3 regions of the Variovorax restrictus genome follow, and region 1 is predicted to be linked to each of the others. Evidence: predicted binding sites of a transcription regulator. Region 1 holds the regulator's gene; each other region holds the start of a gene.
What was found. The regulator FNR, encoded in region 1, switches genes on or off when oxygen is low (the NO sensors DNR and NnrR bind a similar motif). The targets are predictions, from matches to a motif close to TTGATNNNNATCAA.
Positions count from the first base shown of each region.

Region 1 (5,561 bases):
TGGCGTCGTATGTCTGGGGCCTGTCGAACAACCCGTCTGCGGCGTCGCGCTGAGCACGACCGCCCGTCGCCCGCCTCCATGTCCGCCTCCCCACGACCCGACCCTGCGCCACCGCCGCGCCACGTGATCCCCATCGTCCCGGCCGAGGGCGAGACCGTCGGCCTCTACGCGTCGCACAAGAAGATCTACGCGCGCAGCATCCAGGGCGTGTTCGCGCGCTGGCGCTGGGCCATGGTGTTCATCACGCAGATCGTGTTCTACGGCCTGCCGTGGATCGACTGGGGCGAGCGCCAGATGGTGCTCTTCGACCTGGCGGCGCGGCGCTTCTACATCTTCGGGCTGGTGCTCTACCCGCAGGACCTGATCTACCTCACCGGGCTGCTCGTCGTCTCGGCCCTCTCGCTCTTTCTCTTCACCGCGATGGCGGGCCGCCTGTGGTGCGGCTACGCCTGCCCGCAGACGGTCTACACCGAGATCTTCATGTGGGTCGAGGAGAAGATCGAAGGCGCCCGCAGCGCGCGCATGCGGCTCGACAAGGGCTCGCTGACGATGGAACGGGGCGTCAAGAAGACCTTCAAGCACATCGTGTGGCTGGGCATCGCGATGTGGACCGGCTTCACCTTCGTCGGCTATTTCACGCCCATCCGTGAGCTGGGCATGGCCTTCCTGCAGACGCAGATGGGCTCGTGGGAGGTCTTCTGGGCCTTCTTCTACGGCTTCGCGACCTACGGCAACGCGGGCTTCATGCGCGAGCAGGTCTGCAAGTACATGTGCCCGTACGCGCGTTTCCAGGGCGCGATGTTCGACCGCGACACGCTCATCGTCAGCTACGACGCGGCGCGTGGCGACCCGCGCGGCGCGCGCGGCAAGCAGCATGAGCGCAACGGTCTGGGCGACTGCATCGACTGCACGCTGTGCGTGCAGGTGTGCCCGACCGGCATCGACATCCGCGATGGGCTGCAGTACGAATGCATCGGCTGCGGCCTGTGCGTGGACGCGTGCAACACGGTGATGGACAAGATGGACTACCCGCCCGGGCTGATCCGCTATGCCACGCAGAACGGCCTGGCCGCGGGCTGGTCGGCACGCCAGGTGCTCGCGCGGGTGTTCCGTCCGCGCGTGCTCATCTACGGCAGCGTGCTCGCCGCACTGTGCATCGGCCTGCTCGCGAGCCTGGTGACGCGCACGCCACTGAAGGTCGACGTGGTGCGCGACCGCGCCTCGCTCGCCCGCATCGTCGAGGGCGGCATGCTGGAGAACGTCTATCGCCTGCAGGTCATGAACGCGACCGAGCGACCGCAGCGCTACCAGATCACCACCAGCGGCCTCGATGGTCTCTCGGTGGTGGCCGGCGACACGGTCGAGGTGCAGCCCGCGGAGTCACGCTGGGTCGCCGTGCGACTGCAGCTGCCCTACGGTGCCGCGCCCGTGGGCTCGCACCCGGTCTACTTCGACGTGCGGGCCGCCGACGGCGGCGCCCATGTGTCGGAGAAAGCCATCTTTCTCGTTCCGCGCTGAACCCCCAGGAGACAACCCATGAATGCCCTTGCATCGAAGACGCCCGACGGCACGGACGACGCGGCCGAGCCGTGGTGGAAGTTCCCGTACGTGTGGATGGTGATCGCCGGCCCGGCCATCGTCGTGGTGGCCGGCTTCGCCACGCTGTGGCTGGCCATCCGCACACCGGACCCGGTCATCGCGGCCGACTACTACCGCCAGGGCCTCGAGATCAACAAGACGCTGGCCGACAAGAAGCTGATGCCCGCGCAGACCGGCCGCAACCATGCGGCCACGCCGAGCGAAGACGTACCGCTCCCCAAGCGGTGAGCCGAACGCGATGAAACGCCGCATTCGCCGTCTGGCCTGGATTCTCTGGCCGTCGTTCCTTCTGGCCAGCGTCGTCGAGATGCTGGTGTTCGCCATGGTCGACCCGAGCGACGTGCACTGGCGCGGCGAGCCGCTGCCGCTGTCGCGCCAGGGGCTCTACACCGCGAGCTTCTTCGTCTTCTGGATCTTGGCGATGGGCTCGAGCGCGCTGACCGCGCTGCTCGCGATGTCGCGGCGCGAGGTCAACACGCCGGAGCGTTGACCAGCCGGCGCAGTTTGTCGGCGTCGACGATGCGCACGTGGCGCTGCTGCACTGCGACGATGCCGTCTTCGACGAACTTCGACAGCGTCCGGCTCACCGTCTCGAGCTTGAGCCCGAGGTAGCTGCCGATCTCTTCGCGGGTCATGCGCAGCACCAGCTCCGACTGCGAGAAGCCGCGCGCATGCAGGCGCTGCACCAGGTTCAGCAGGAATGCGGCCAGGCGCTCTTCGGCGCGCATGCTGCCCAGCAGCAGCATCACGCCGTGCTCACGCACGATCTCGCGGCTCATGATCTGGTGCACATGCCGCTGCAGAGCCGTCACCTCGCGCGACAGCTCCTCGATGCGGTCGAAGGGCATGACGCAGACCTCGGCGTCTTCGAGCGCGACCGCGTCGCAGGTGTGGTGGTCGTTCACGATGCCGTCCAGGCCGATGATCTCCCCGGCCATCTGGAAGCCGGTGACCTGGTCGCGGCCGTCTTCCGATGTCACGCGGGTCTTGAAGACGCCGGTGCGGATGGCGTAGAGCGAGGTGAAGCGCTCGCCGTTGTGGAACAGCGTTTCGCGCCGCTTCACCTTGCGGCGCGTGGCAACGATCTCGTCGATGCGCTTCAGGTCGGCGGGCTGCAGGCCGATCGGCATGCACAACTCGCGCAGGTTGCAGTTGGAACAGGCGACTTTGATGGTTTCGGGGGTCATGGGTGCGGGCGGGGCAGGCGGGGAGTGCGCTGCCGACGCTTCGGTGGTTTGAGGGCATTGTTCGCGAGCGGTGGGTGCGCAGGCTTGACGGGCGTCAATGAAGACGGGCCCGGTTGGCGGCACAGTCGACGAGCCCTGAGCGCTCCAACCACCATGCCATCCACCCTCCTGACCGAATCCGCCGCACCGACCCGTCTGCAGCGGGTTGCCGCCTCTGCTGCACCCGTGATGACGCCGGCGACCCTGAAGCGCTTCGACGTCGCCGGCCCGCGCTACACCTCGTACCCGACGGCGGACCGCTTCGTCGAGGCTTTCGGCTGCGACGACTACGCGCAGGCGCTGCGCCAGCGCCGCACGGGCACCAGCGCCCGTGCGCTGCCGCTGTCGCTCTATGTGCACGTGCCGTTCTGCGACTCGCTGTGCTACTTCTGCGCCTGCAACAAGATCGTCACCAAGCACCACGAGCGCGCCGACGAGTACCTGCGCTACCTGGCGCGCGAGGTCGACCTGCAGGTGGCGCAGCTCGGGCGCGGCGCGCTGGTGAGCCAGCTGCATCTGGGCGGCGGCACGCCAACCTTCCTCGACGACGCCAGCCTCGCGCGGCTGATGGACATCCTGCGCAGCGCCTTCGTGCTGGCGCCCGACGGCGAGTATTCAATCGAGATCGATCCGCGCACCATCGACGCGAGCCGGCTCGAGACGCTGGCGGCGATGGGCTTCAACCGCCTGAGCTTCGGCGTGCAGGACTTCGACCCCGCCGTGCAGAAGGCGGTGCACCGCATCCAGCCTGCGGCGCAGGTGTTCGACCTGATGGCCGCGGCGCGGCGCATCGGCTTCGCGTCGGTCAACGTCGACCTGATCTATGGCCTGCCCAAGCAGACGGCTGCGTCCTTCGACCGCACCCTGGCGCAGATCTGCGAACTGCTGCCCGACCGCATCGCGCTCTATGCCTATGCCCATCTGCCGGAGCGCTTCAAGCCGCAGCGCCGCATCGAAGCGGCCGAGTTGCCCGACGCGGCGACCAAGGTCGACATGCTGTCGCGCTCGATCGCCGCGCTCACCGCGGCGGGCTACGTCTACATCGGCATGGACCATTTCGCGCTGCCGACCGACGCGCTCGCGATCGCCAAGCGGCAGGGCCGGCTGCACCGCAACTTCCAGGGCTACAGCACGCAGCCCGACTGTGACCTGGTGGCGCTGGGCGTGTCGGCCATCGGCCGCGTTGGCGCCACCTACAGCCAGAACGCGAAGATGCTGGAGGAGTACTACGACCTGCTCGACCAGGGCCGTCTGCCGGTCGTGCGCGGTCTGGCGCTGTCGCGCGACGACGTGCTGCGGCGCGCGGTGATCATGGCGCTGATGTGCCAGGGCCAGGTGAACTTCGAGTCGATCGCATTGGCCCACCTGGTCGATTTCCGTCGGCATTTCGCCGCCGAGCTGGAAGCGCTCGAACCGCTGGCCGCGCAGGGCCTGGTGACCTTGGGCGAGCACGCGGTCGACGTGACGCCGACCGGCTGGTTCTTTGTGCGCGCCATCGCGATGGTGTTCGACCGCTACCTGCAGGCCGACCGCAACCGCACGCGGTTCTCGAGAATCATATGAATCACCCCCGAAGCGCCTGCGGCGCCTCCCCCTCAAGGGGGCGATACCAGCGGCCCGGCGAAGCCGGTTCCGCGGTATCCCTGATATTGGGCTGCATCGGTTTCACCCTTCGCGGGCTATACGGCCGCGTGATGGAGACTTGAGGCAATCGATGCAGACCGCCTTGCTCGGAACCGCACTGCTGATGGGCCTGGCCGGTGGCCCGCACTGCGTCGCCATGTGCGGCGCGGCGTGCGCTGGCGTGATCCGCATCGTGCGGCCGCCGGCCGGTGGCGGGGTGGCGGCGCTGACGCCGGCGACGCCGACCGTGCCGGCCGCACTGGCCTTCAATGCGGGCCGCGCGGCCGGCTATGCGCTGGGTGGGGCCATCGCCGCCACGGCCGTCCAAAGCCTGGCCTTCGCCAGCGAGCAGGTCGCCGCACTGCGGCCGCTCTGGCTGCTGATGCATGTCTTCGTCTTCGCGTGGGGGATCGTGCTGGCTGTGTCGGGCCGGCAGCCGCTGTGGACGCACGGCCTGGGCCGATGGCTGGCCCGCGGCCTGAAGCCGCTCGCGGGCTCGTCGTGGCGTGTTCTTGCCACCGGTGCGCTCTGGGTCGGCATGCCCTGCGGGCTGCTGTACTCGGCGCTCATGCTCGCCGCGCTCGGCAACGGGCCGCTGGAAGGCGCCGCCATCATGGCCACCTTCGCGCTGGGCAGCGGCCTGTGGCTGCTGCTGGCGCCCTGGCTGTGGCAGCGCCTGCGTGCCGGCATCGGCCCCGTGCGGCGCGAATGGGGCACGCGCATTGCCGGCGCCTTGCTCGCCGCCGTGGCGCTGCAGGCCGTGTGGCACGACCTGAGCCGGCAGATCGCGATCTGGTGCGCGTGACTGGACTCACCCCCGACGCGCCTGCGGCGCTTCCCCCTCAAGGGGGCGATACCGGCAGCCCGGCAAAGCCGGTTCTGCGGTCTGGCTGCGCCGGTTTCATAGGCGCGGGTGGCCTGCGCCCGCGAATGGGGCGCGCTCAGCCCGCCAGGCCCTTCCACAGCATGTACGCCGCCAGCACATAAAGGATGCTCGCGAACACCCGCTTGAGCTTCTTCACCGGCAGGCTGTGTGCCGCCTTGGCGCCCAGCGGCGCGGTGAAGACGCTGCAGGCCGCGATCACGACCAGCGCCGGCAGCCAGATGTAGCCG
Region 1 is NZ_JBPJZH010000001.1:2,979,269-2,984,829, reverse strand. Features, by position in the region: gene ccoP (cytochrome-c oxidase, cbb3-type subunit III) at 1-53, shown strand, start outside; gene ccoG (cytochrome c oxidase accessory protein CcoG) at 79-1,518, shown strand; gene ACSFA0_RS14095 (FixH family protein) at 1,537-1,827, shown strand; gene ACSFA0_RS14090 (hypothetical protein) at 1,838-2,089, shown strand; gene fnr (fumarate/nitrate reduction transcriptional regulator Fnr) at 2,070-2,786, opposite strand; gene hemN (oxygen-independent coproporphyrinogen III oxidase) at 3,015-4,388, shown strand; gene ACSFA0_RS14075 (sulfite exporter TauE/SafE family protein) at 4,540-5,253, shown strand; gene ACSFA0_RS14070 (sulfite exporter TauE/SafE family protein) at 5,390-5,561, opposite strand, start outside.

Region 2 (5,561 bases), 1.2 Mb from region 1:
TGGGCACGGTCGGCGTGGGCCGACAGGGTGTCGAGGTTGGCGACCTCGGCGCGCACCGGCACGTACTCGCCATGGATCTTCACCGCGTCGGCGCCGCCGACCAGTGCCGCGCCGCGGGTGCCGGCGGCCTGGAAGCCGGCGAAGAGGATGGTGTTGCGTGCGTCCGGCGCGTAGGCCTTGAGGTGATGCAGCACCCGGCCGCCGGTGGCCATGCCGCTGGCCGACACGATGATCGACGGGTACTTCAGCGCATTCAGCCGCTTCGACTCGGCCACGGTGTTGACGATGGTCGCCTCGTGGCTCATCGCGGCACACTGCTCAGCGCTCAACCGGTGCTCGTCGAGATGCCGACGGTAGATGCGCGTCGCGTCGGCGGCCATCGGGCTGTTGAGGAACACCGGCATGTCGGGAATGCGCCGCGCCTGCTTGAGCAGGTGCAAGGCGTGCAGCATCGTCTGTGCCCGCCCCACGGCGAAGGCCGGGATCACGAGCATGCCGCCGCGCGCGGCCGTGCGGTTGACCACCTCGGCCAGCGCCCGCAGCGTGTCGACCTCGGGGTGCAGCCGGTTGCCGTAGGTCGACTCGATCACGACATAGTCGGCCGGCTCGGGCGCCTGAGGCGCGCGCATGACGAGGTCGTCGCTGCGGCCGAGGTCGCCCGAGAACAGGATGCTGCTGCCCGGCCACGCGACATGCACGCTCGCGGCGCCCAGGATGTGGCCCGCGCGTCGCAGGCGCACCGTCCACCCGGGCCAGGGCGACCATCCCTCGTCGAAGGCCACGACCTCGAAGCGCTTGAGCGCGGCGCGCGCGTCGTCCTCCGTGTAGAGCGGCAGCGCCGGGGCGTGCTTGCTGTGGCCGTGCCGGTTGGCGAACTCGGCCTCTTCTTCCTGCAGGCGGCCGGAATCGGGCAGCAGCAGCCCGCACAGGTCGCGCGTGGCGGCCGTGGCATACACCGCCCCCCGGAAGCCCAGCGTCATGAAGCGCGGCAGGAAGCCGCTGTGGTCCATGTGTGCGTGGGTGAGCAGCACCGCGTCGACCGACGCCGGGTCGAAGGGCAGAGGCTCCCAGTTCCGCAGGCGCAATTGCTTAAGACCCTGGAACAGGCCGCAGTCGACCAGCAGCCGGCGGCCCTCGTGCGTCAGCAGGTACTTGGAGCCGGTGACGGTCCCGGTGCCGCCAAAAAAATCGATCTGCATCGCGTGTCCTTCGCAAGAAGGCCAGCTTCCCACGGCGGGCGATCGACGGCTTGACCGGCGTCAACGCACGCTGCGGTGCATGGCGCCACCTGCGGAAAATGCATTGCGCTGGATCAACCCGCCCTGCCGCGCCGCTGGCGATGATGGGCTTTGCCCCAGGAGGCCGCATGACCCCGCATCACCCCACCCGTCGGACGATCGATCGCCGCCCCGCCTGATGGGCTGCCGTCGCCTGCTTTTCCTTAGGGCGGCGCTGCTGCTCGGCGCGCTGTGCGCGGCCGCCGCCGGCACCCTGGCGGACCCGGCCGCGTTGAGCCAGAGCTACCGCAACGAGGTGGATCGCCGCCTGGAACTGCCGGCCGACGAGGCGCTTCGCTACGGCGAACTCGCGCGTGGCGCCCTGGCGGCGGCGGGCATCTCGCTGAGCTCGGCGGAATACGTGGTCGTGATCGACCGCAGCCCGCACGTGCAGGCCCTCTTCCTCTACTGGCTGTCGCCGGGCTTTCCGGCATGGCTGGTGGGCGCCTCGCCGGTCTCGACCGGGCGCGGCGGCGCCTTCGACCATTTCGAGACGCCCCTCGGCGTGTTCGAGCACAGCACCGCCAATCCGGACTTCCGCGCGGAGGGAACGCGCAATTCGAACGGCATCCGCGGCTATGGCGCCAAGGGGCTGCGCGTGTTCGATCTCGGTTGGCAGCAGGCGCGGCGACTCTGGGGCGCGGGCGGCATCAGCACGATGCGCCTGCAGATGCATGCGACCGACCCCGACCGGCTGGAGCCACGGTTGGGCAGCCCGCAATCCAAGGGATGCATCCGGATCCCCGCCAGCCTCAACCGGCTGCTCGACCGCTTCGGCGTGCTCGATGCGGACTACCTGAACGTGACCGAGGGCGCTGCCTCGTGGGTGCTCGCGCCCGACCGCATGCCCCTGGCGGATGCGGGACGCTGGGTCATCGTCGTCGAGACCGAGCGCACCGGGCGCCCGCCCTGGTCGCCGGCGCCGCCAGGTCAAGCGTCCCCGTGACGGGGCACGGCCGCTGACGCGACGCGGCCCGCGGGCGCAGCCTCTCAGCCGCCCCAGCGCCAGTTCAGGATCTCCGGCATGTCCTCGCCGTGCGCCTCGATCCACGCACGATGCATGAGCAGGCGATCGCGCAGGATCTGCCGGACATGGCCGGCCGCGTCGCGCAGGCGCGGCACCTGGTCGATTGCATCGGCGGCCAGGTGGAAGCGGTCCAGGCGGTTGAGCACCGTCATGTCGAAGGGCGTGGTGGTCGAGCCCTCTTCCTGGTAGCCATGCACATGAAAATTGGCGTGCCCCGCGCGGCGGTAGACAAGGCGGTGGACCACCCACGGGTAGCCGTGGAAGGCGAAGACGACGGGGCTGTCGCGGGTGAAGATCGAATCGAAGTCGGCGTCCGAGATCCCGTGAGGATGGGCCGAGGGCGGCTGCAGGGCCATCAGGTCGACCACATTGACCACGCGCACCCGCAGTGCCGGCAGGAGTTCGCGCAGCAGGTCCACGGCCGCCAGCGTCTCCAGCGTCGGCACGTCCCCCGCGCACGCCATCACCACGTCGGGGGTCTCGCCGGCGTCGCTGCTCGCCCATCGCCAGATGCCCAGGCCGTCGCTGCAGTGCCGCTCGGCGGCGGCCATGTCCAGCCACTGCGCCGCGGGCTGCTTGCCGACAACGATCACGTTCACCAGATCGCGGCTGCGCAGGCAGTGGTCCATCACCGACAGCAGCGTGTTCGCGTCGGGCGGCAGGTAGATGCGCGCGACCGAGGCCTTCTTGCTGGCGACATGGTCGATGAAGCCCGGGTCCTGATGGCTGAAGCCGTTGTGGTCCTGCTGCCAGACGTGGCTGGTGAGCAGGTAGTTCAGCGACGCGATGGGCCGGCGCCACGGCACGCCGGCCGCCACCTTCAGCCACTTCGCATGCTGGTTGAACATCGAGTCGATGATGGGGATGAACGCCTCGTAGCAGGTGAACAGGCCATGGCGCCCGGTGAGCAGATACCCCTCGAGCCAGCCCTGGCACAGGTGCTCGCTCAGGACCTCCATCACGCGGCCGTTCGGCGCGATGTGGTCGTCGCCCGGACGGATCTCGGACGCCGACATGCGTTTGGTCACCTCGAAGACCGCGTCCAGCCGGTTCGAGGTGGTTTCGTCGGGCGCCATCAGCCGGAAGTTGCGCTGATGCTCGTTGAGGGCCATCACGTCGCGCACGAAGGCACCGGTCACGCGCGTGGCCTCGGCCTTCGCCGCGCCCGGCTGCGGCACGGCCACCGCGTAACGGCGAAAGTCCGGCATGCGCAGATCGCGCAGCAGCAGGCCGCCGTTGGCATGCGGGTTCGCGCTCATGCGCCGCGGCCCGCGCGGTGCCAGTGCGGCGATCTCCGGGTCCAGCGCGCCGCTGGCGTCGAACAGCGTCTCCGGCCGGTAGCTGCGCAGCCAGGCCTCGAGCAGTTCGATGTGCGCCGGCTGACCGGCGAAGCCCGACAGCGGCACCTGGTGCGCGCGCTGGGTGCCCTCGATCGCACGACCGTCCACCGTCTTCGGCCCGGTCCAGCCCTTGGGCGAGCGCAGCACGATCATCGGCCAGTGCCGGCGGCGGTCGAAGCCGTCCTCGCACGCTTCCACCTGGATCGCACGGATCGCATCGAGGGCGCGGTCCATCGCCGCGGCCATGTCGCGGTGCATGGCCGCGGGGTCGTCGCCGGAGACGAAGTACGGCTCGTGGCCGAGGCCGCGCATGAGCTGGGTGAGCTCCTCGTCGCCGATGCGCGCGAGCACGGTCGGCCCGGCGATCTTGTAGCCGTTGAGGTGCAGGATCGGCAGCACCGCGCCGTCGCACGCCGGGTTCAGGAACTTGTTCGAGTGCCAGCTCGCGGCGAGTGCCGCCGTCTCGGCCTCGCCGTCGCCGATCACGCAGCAGGCGATGAGCCCCGGGTTGTCGAACACGGCTCCGTAGGCGTGCAGCAGCGAATAGCCGAGCTCGCCGCCTTCGTGGATCGAACCGGGCGTCTCCGCCCCCACATGGCTCGACACGCCGCCCGGAAACGAAAACTGCCTGAACAGCCGGCGCATCCCGTCGATGTCGCGTCCGACCCCCGCATAGACCTCGCTGTACGTGCCTTCGAGCCAGCTGTTGGCAAGCACGCCCGGGCCGCCATGCCCGGGCCCGGCGATGAAGATCGCATCGAGGTCGCGCGCCCTGATCGCGCGGTTCATGTGTGCGTAGATGAAGTTCAGCCCGGGGGTCGTGCCCCAATGGCCCAGCAACCGCGGCTTGATGTGGGACAGCGCGAGCGGCTCCTGCAGCAGCGGGTTGTCCAGCAGGTAGATCTGCCCCACCGACAGGTAGTTCGCCGCACGCCACCAGGCGTCGACGCGGGCCAGTTCGATCTGCGCGGCCGGCGTGCCGGTCATCTCGTCACCGTCTTCATGAAGCATGGACCGCACTCCTCGTTGGCAGGCCGCCTGTCCGTCGCCCACGCGGTGGACCCGCTGCCATCGGCCCAGCGTAGCGCGCCGGGGGGCGGGCCGCTTGCGCTGCGTCAAGCGTGCTCGCTTGCGCGAGCGCAATACCGGCGCCTTCGCGCTGAGGGATCCTGCCCCTCTTCCACCACGGAGACTCGCATGAAACTCGCTCCCGTCCTGTTGCTGTTGGCGTCCACGCTCGGCACCGCCGCCTTCGCCGCGGACCCGGTGCTGCCCGGTCAGCTCAGCCCGCCGCCCCATCGCGCCCCGGCCGCGCGCGACACCGCCGATGCCGATGCCGCCCAGGCGGCCGAGCGCGCGGCCGCCGCCGCCGCCAAGAACGCCAAGGCCGCCGCCGACCGAAGCGTGGCGGCGGCAGGCCGGGTCTCGCGCCAGTTGGCCGAAGCCATCCGTCGCGCGGCCCGCAAGGCGGCGGAATCGGCCACGCGCTTCGAGGAGAAAGCCGCCGTGTCGGCCGCCCGTGCGGCGGATGAAACGCGGGAAGCGGCCCGGGCCGTCGAGACAGAAAGCCGCAACGCCGCGCAGGCGGCCAGAGAAGCCCTGCGCGCGGCCGACGAGGCCGTGCAGCGCGCCACCGAGGCGAGCCGGGAAGATGCCGAACAGGCCGCGCAGGCCACGCGCGAGGCCCTGCAGAAGGCCGACGCGGCCCTTCGCAGCGCGGCGCGTACCGCCCGCGACACCGCCCGCCGTACCGTCGAGGCGGCCAAGCAACGGCAGCGCTCGGGCCCGCCGGCCGGCGGCTGACGCCGACGGTTCGGCCGCTCAGGCGGCGCCCGGCGCGCGCAGCACCCGCTGGATCTTCCCGCTGCGCCCGCGCTGCGCCGGCTCGCCCGAGCGGCAACGGATGCGCACCCCCGC
Region 2 is NZ_JBPJZH010000001.1:1,782,751-1,788,311, reverse strand. Features, by position in the region: gene ACSFA0_RS08455 (MBL fold metallo-hydrolase RNA specificity domain-containing protein) at 1-1,199, opposite strand, end outside; gene ACSFA0_RS08450 (L,D-transpeptidase family protein) at 1,417-2,223, shown strand; gene ACSFA0_RS08445 (phosphoketolase family protein) at 2,268-4,655, opposite strand; gene ACSFA0_RS08440 (hypothetical protein) at 4,842-5,447, shown strand; gene ACSFA0_RS08435 (phenylacetate--CoA ligase family protein) at 5,466-5,561, opposite strand, start outside.
Region 2: a site for FNR is predicted at 1,250-1,263, ahead of ACSFA0_RS08455 (MBL fold metallo-hydrolase RNA specificity domain-containing protein). Genes of this name have one in related genera too.

Region 3 (5,561 bases), 910 kb from region 1:
GAAGCCGGCTTCCTTCCACACCGCCACCAGCGTGACCGCGCCGAGCGCGGTGCTCGGGCTGCCCAGCCAGTTGTGCGAGCCGAAGCCGAGCGCCCCGCCGACCTGCTCGAGCAGGCCGTACTGCGGCGTGTAGAAGAAGAGCCAGATGTTGGCCACCGCGATCATTGGCAGCACCGTCGGCGTGAAGTACGCCATGCGCAGGAAGGTGCGCCCGGCGATGCGTTCGTTGACCCACAGCGCCATCACGAGCGCCAGGCCGATCGACAGCGGGATGGTGGCACCGGCGAACCACAGGTTGTTCGTCAGTGCCTTCCAGAAGACCGGGTCGTCGAGCATGACCTGGTAGTTCTCTATGCCCACCCAGACCGCCGGCCGTCCGCCCTTGGGCGTCGACTGGAAGCTGTGCCACAGCGTGCCGATGACTGGCCAGTGGGTGAAGGCCAGCAGCACGAGCATCGCGGGCATGAGCAGCAGCCACGCCTGGCCGGCAGGATGGCTCTGGCGATGGTGCGAAGGACTGCCGCGCATGCTCGAGCCGACCCGCTTACTTGTAGCTACGGAGAATGCGGTCGGCTTCCTTCTGCGCGTCCTGCATCGCCTGGGCTGGCGTCTTGGTGCCGGTCAACGCGGCCTGCAGGCCGTCGTTCAGCGCCTTGGTCACGCGCTGGTTGTCGTGCGTGGAGAACTCGGCGACCGACACCGGCAGCTGGTCACGCGCCACGAGGGCGGCGGGGAAGTCCTGGCCGTATTTCTTGAGCGTCGGCGTGTCGTAGGCGGCCTGCGAGACGGCGACGTAGCCGGTCTCCATGCTCCACTGCGCCGCGCGTTCGGGCTGTGTCACCCACTTGGCGAACTTGAAGGCGGCTTCCTGCTGGGCCGGCGTCGACTTCTTGAAGATGTAGAAGTTGCCACCGCCGGTCGGCGAGCCCTTGCGCTTGTTGCCGGGGATCATGCCGACGCCGAAGTCGAACTTGGCGTTCGTCTTGATGTTGGTCAGGTTGCCGGTGGTCGTGTAGATGATCGCGGCCTTCTTCTCGAAGAAGTCCTTCGGGGTGGTGCCCCATTCGACGACGCCCGGTGGGTGGATGCCGGCCTTGCCCAGGTCGACCCAGAACTGCAGTGCCTCGATGACCTTCGGGTCGTCGAACTTCACTTGCGTGCCGGTCGCGTTGGCGAGGATCGCGTCGTTGGGCGTGGTCAGCGTCTGGAACAGCCAGTACGGGAAGCCGCTTGACGGGATCTGCACGCCGTACTGCGTGGTCTTGCCGCTCGCGTCCTTCTTGGTCAGCTTGGTGGCGGCGTCCTTCAGTTCGGCCCAGGTGGTCGGCGCCTTGTTCGGGTCGAGGCCGGCTTCCTTGAAAAGCTCCTTGTTCCAGTACATGACGACTGTCGAGCGCTGGAACGGAATGCCCCAGGTCTTGCCGCCGGTCTGGCTGTTGGCCATGAAGGCCTTGTAGAAACTGGCCATCCACGCCTTGTCTTCCGGCGTTCTGGCGAAGTCGTCGAAGGGCACGATGGCGTCTTCGTCGATCAACGTGAACATGTCGGTCGACAGCAGCACCGAGGTGACCGGCGGCGTGCCCGACTTGTGCGCGGTGAGCGCCTTGACGATGGTCTCCTGGTAGGTGCCGGCGTAGATCGGCGTGACCTTGATGCCGGGGTTCTCCTTCATGAAGCCCTCGGCGAAGCCGTCGATGGTCTTGGCGATCGGGCCGCCCACGGCGACCGGGTAATAGAACTGCAAGTCGACCGGCGCCTGCGCCTGCGCAAAACCGGCAAGGCCGGTGAGCAGGGCGGTGGCGGCCAGCGTCTGGACGAAGGTGTTGCGTCGCATGGTGGAACTCTCTCCTCGGATGAAAAATGGGTGTTCTTGGATCACTGAATGCGCCGGCCACCAGCGTCGAAGCCGTGGGCCTCGTCGGGCGCCCAGCGCAGGTGCACGCGCTCGCCCGGCGTGGCGACGTGCCCGCCGGCAGCGCGCACCAGCAGCACCTCGCTGCCCACGGCGCAGCGCAGCACCAGGTCGGCGCCCAGGTATTCGACGCTCTGCACCACGGCGGGGATGCCGTCGGCGGCGAGCGTGATGGCTTCGGGGCGCACGCCCAGTTGCGTGGCCTGCACGCCGGACGCGACCTCGCTGCCCGCGATGCGGCCGTCGGCGTCGAGTGCGACCAGGTTCATCGGCGGCGTGCCGATAAAGCGCGCCGCGAAGGTGGTGGCTGGTCGCGCATACAGCGCGCGCGGCGTGCCGGCCTGCTCGACGCGCCCCTGGTTCAGCAGAACGACCTGGTCGGCCATGCTCATCGCCTCGGTCTGGTCGTGCGTGACGTAGACGACGGTGAGACCGAGCTTCTGCTGCAGCTCGCGCAGTTCACGGCGCATGTCCTGGCGCAACTGGGCGTCGAGGTTGGACAGCGGCTCGTCCATCAGGCAGACCTTGGCCTGTGCCACCAGCGCGCGCCCAAGTGCGACGCGCTGCTGCTGGCCGCCGGAAAGCTGGCCGGGTTTGCGGTCGAGCAGGGCGGTGAGGCCGAGCAGGGCGGCGGCGTTGCGCAGCCGCTCGGCGCTTTCGGCGGCCGGCACCTTGCGGACCGACAGGCCGAACGTGATGTTGTTGGCCACGCTCAGGTGCGGGAACAGGGCATAGTTCTGGAACACCATCGCGATCCCGCGCTGCGCCGGTGGCAGGTCTGTCACGTCTCGGTCATCGATCTGCACCTGGCCTTGCGTGGCGGTCTCCAGTCCCGCGATGATGCGCAGCGTGGTGGATTTTCCGCAGCCCGAAGGCCCGAGAAGCACGCAAAAGGACCCGGAAGCGATCTGGAGGTTAACGGCGTGCAGGGCAGTGCTGTCGCCCCATGATTTGGCGACCCCGTTCAGGGCAATCGAAGACATGCCGCAGTGTAGGAACGAGATGTGACAGTTGTGTTGCTCATCGGGGTCAGTGTTTTCCTGGGCCGGAGGCCGTGAGAAACTTCGCTACAGTGATTCGGCCTGTCCAGGCCTCGTACCAATCCAAGGAACACTCATGAGCAAGAAAGTCGCCTACGTCACCGGTGGCATGGGAGGAATCGGAACCGCCATCTGCCAACGTCTCCACAAGGATGGCTTCACGGTCATCGCCGGTTGCGGCCCGACGCGGGACTTCGGCAAGTGGCTGGCCGAACAGAAGGCGCAGGGGTACGAGTTCCACGCCTCCGTCGGCAATGTCGGCGACTGGAATTCCACGGTCGACGCCTTCAGCAAGGCCAAGTCCGAGCACGGCAGCATTGACGTGCTGGTCAACAACGCCGGCATCACGCGCGACCGCATGTTCCTCAAGATGACGCCCGAAGACTGGAGCGCGGTGATCGAGACCAATCTCAACAGCATGTTCAATGTCACCAAGCAGGTGGTGGCCGACATGGTGGAAAAGGGCTGGGGCCGCATCATCAACATCAGCTCGGTCAACGGCGCCAAGGGCCAGGCCGGCCAGACCAACTACTCCGCTGCCAAGGCGGGCATGCACGGCTTCACCATGGCGCTGGCGCAGGAAATGGCCAACAAGGGCGTGACGGTCAACACCGTGAGCCCGGGTTACATCGGCACCGACATGGTCAACGCGATCCGCCAGGAAGTGCTGGACAAGATCATCGCCACCATCCCGGTCAAGCGCCTGGGCAAGCCGAGCGAAATCGCCTCGATCATCTCCTGGCTGGCCACCGACGAAGGTGGTTATTCGACCGGTGCCGACTTCTCGGTCAACGGCGGCCTGCACATGCACTGAGCGCGCTCGCACGCCGCTCGGCAACCCGCTTCGGCGGGTTTTCTTTTGGGCGAAGGACGGGACTTGACGACGGTCAACCGTCGGCGCGCGATCGCGCCTAGATTGCCCCATTCGCTGGCGACACGGAGCGCCGCACGTGGCTTGCCCGGCGGCACTCCCGAAAGAACCGAATGATCTACACCCGTCTCAAGGCGGCCCTGCGCTATTTCAACGAAGCCGTGCCCTTCAAACTGGTGCCTGCGCTGATCGCCACGGCTGTCCTGCTGACCCTGCTGCTGATCCCGCGCCCCGAGGGCCTCACGCCCGATGCCTGGCGGCTGGTGGCGATCTTCCTGACCACCATCGTGGCGATCATCCTCAAGGTCATGCCGATCAGCGTCATGGCGATGATGGCCATCGTGATCGTCTCGCTGACGCAGGTCACCTCGAATTCCTCCAAGGGAGCGATCACCGATGCGCTGGGCAGCTTTTCCAGCCCGCTGATCTGGCTGATCGTGGTCGCCATCCTGATCTCGCGCGGGCTGAAAAAGACCGGCCTGGGCAACCGCATCGGTTTGATCTTCATCGCGCTGCTGGGCAAGCGCACGATCGGTATCGGCTACGGCCTGACCCTCTGCGAGCTGATCCTGGCGCCCTTCACGCCGAGCAATACGGCGCGCGGCGGCGGCATCGTGCACCCGATCATGAAGTCCATCGCCACCGCCTTCGACTCGGACCCGGCCAAGGGCACGCAGGGCAAGGTGGGCACCTACCTGGCGCTGGTCAACTACCACGCCAACCCGATCACCTCGGCCATGTTCCTCACGGCGACGGCGCCCAACCCGCTGGTGGTGGACTACGTCGCCCGGGCCACGAACCAGAGCTTTCACCTGTCGTGGACGACCTGGGCGCTGTGCATGCTGCTGCCCGGCCTGGTCTGCCTGCTCGTGATGCCGCTGGTGATCTACCTGCTGTCGCCGCCGGCGCTGAAGGCCACGCCGGACGCCGTGGACTACGCGCGCGCCGAGCTCACGACGATGGGGCCGCTCACGCCCAGCGAGAAAGTCATGCTGGGTACCTTCGGCCTGCTGCTGGTGCTGTGGGCGAACGTCCCCGCGATGCTGTTCGGCCCCGCCTTCACGCTCGACCCCACGGTGGTCGCCTTCGTCGGCCTGTTCGTGCTGATCATCACGGGGACCATCGACTGGGACGACGTGCTGTCCGAAAAGAGCGCGTGGGACACCCTGATCTGGTTCGGCGCGCTGGTGATGCTGGCCGAGCAGCTGAACAAGGTCGGCGTGATCGCCTGGTTCTCCGAAGGCATGAAGGCCGCCATCGTCACCAGCGGCATGGGCTGGCCGCCGATCGCCGTGATCCTGGTGCTGATGTTCGTGTTCTCGCACTACCTGTTCGCCAGCACCACGGCGCACATCAGCGCGATGATGCTCGCGTTCCTCGCGGTCGGTGCGCAGCTGATCCCGGCCGCCTACGTCGTGCCCTTCATGCTCATGATGACGGCCGGCTCCTCCATCATGATGACCCTGACGCACTACGCCACCGGCACGTCGCCGATCATCTTCGGCAGCGGCTATGTCACGATGGGCCTGTGGTGGCGCGTGGGGTTCGTGATGTGCGTGGTCGAGCTGCTCGTCTTCGCCGTCGTCGGCACGACCTGGTGGAAGGTGCTGGGCTTCTGGTGAGCGAAGCCGGGCGACGGGGCTTTACGACGGCGCGGTGGGCGCCGTCGCGATGGACGCTAAAGTCGTGGCAGCCTCTTGCCGCCGCCTTCGGCGCCAGGACCCCCGGAGTTGCACCT
Region 3 is NZ_JBPJZH010000001.1:2,070,967-2,076,527, forward strand. Features, by position in the region: gene ACSFA0_RS09805 (carbohydrate ABC transporter permease) at 1-528, opposite strand, end outside; gene ACSFA0_RS09810 (ABC transporter substrate-binding protein) at 545-1,834, opposite strand; gene ACSFA0_RS09815 (ABC transporter ATP-binding protein) at 1,876-2,895, opposite strand; gene phbB (acetoacetyl-CoA reductase) at 3,029-3,766, shown strand; gene ACSFA0_RS09825 (DASS family sodium-coupled anion symporter) at 3,937-5,445, shown strand.
Region 3: a site for FNR is predicted at 3,830-3,843, ahead of ACSFA0_RS09825 (DASS family sodium-coupled anion symporter). Genes of this name have one in related genera too.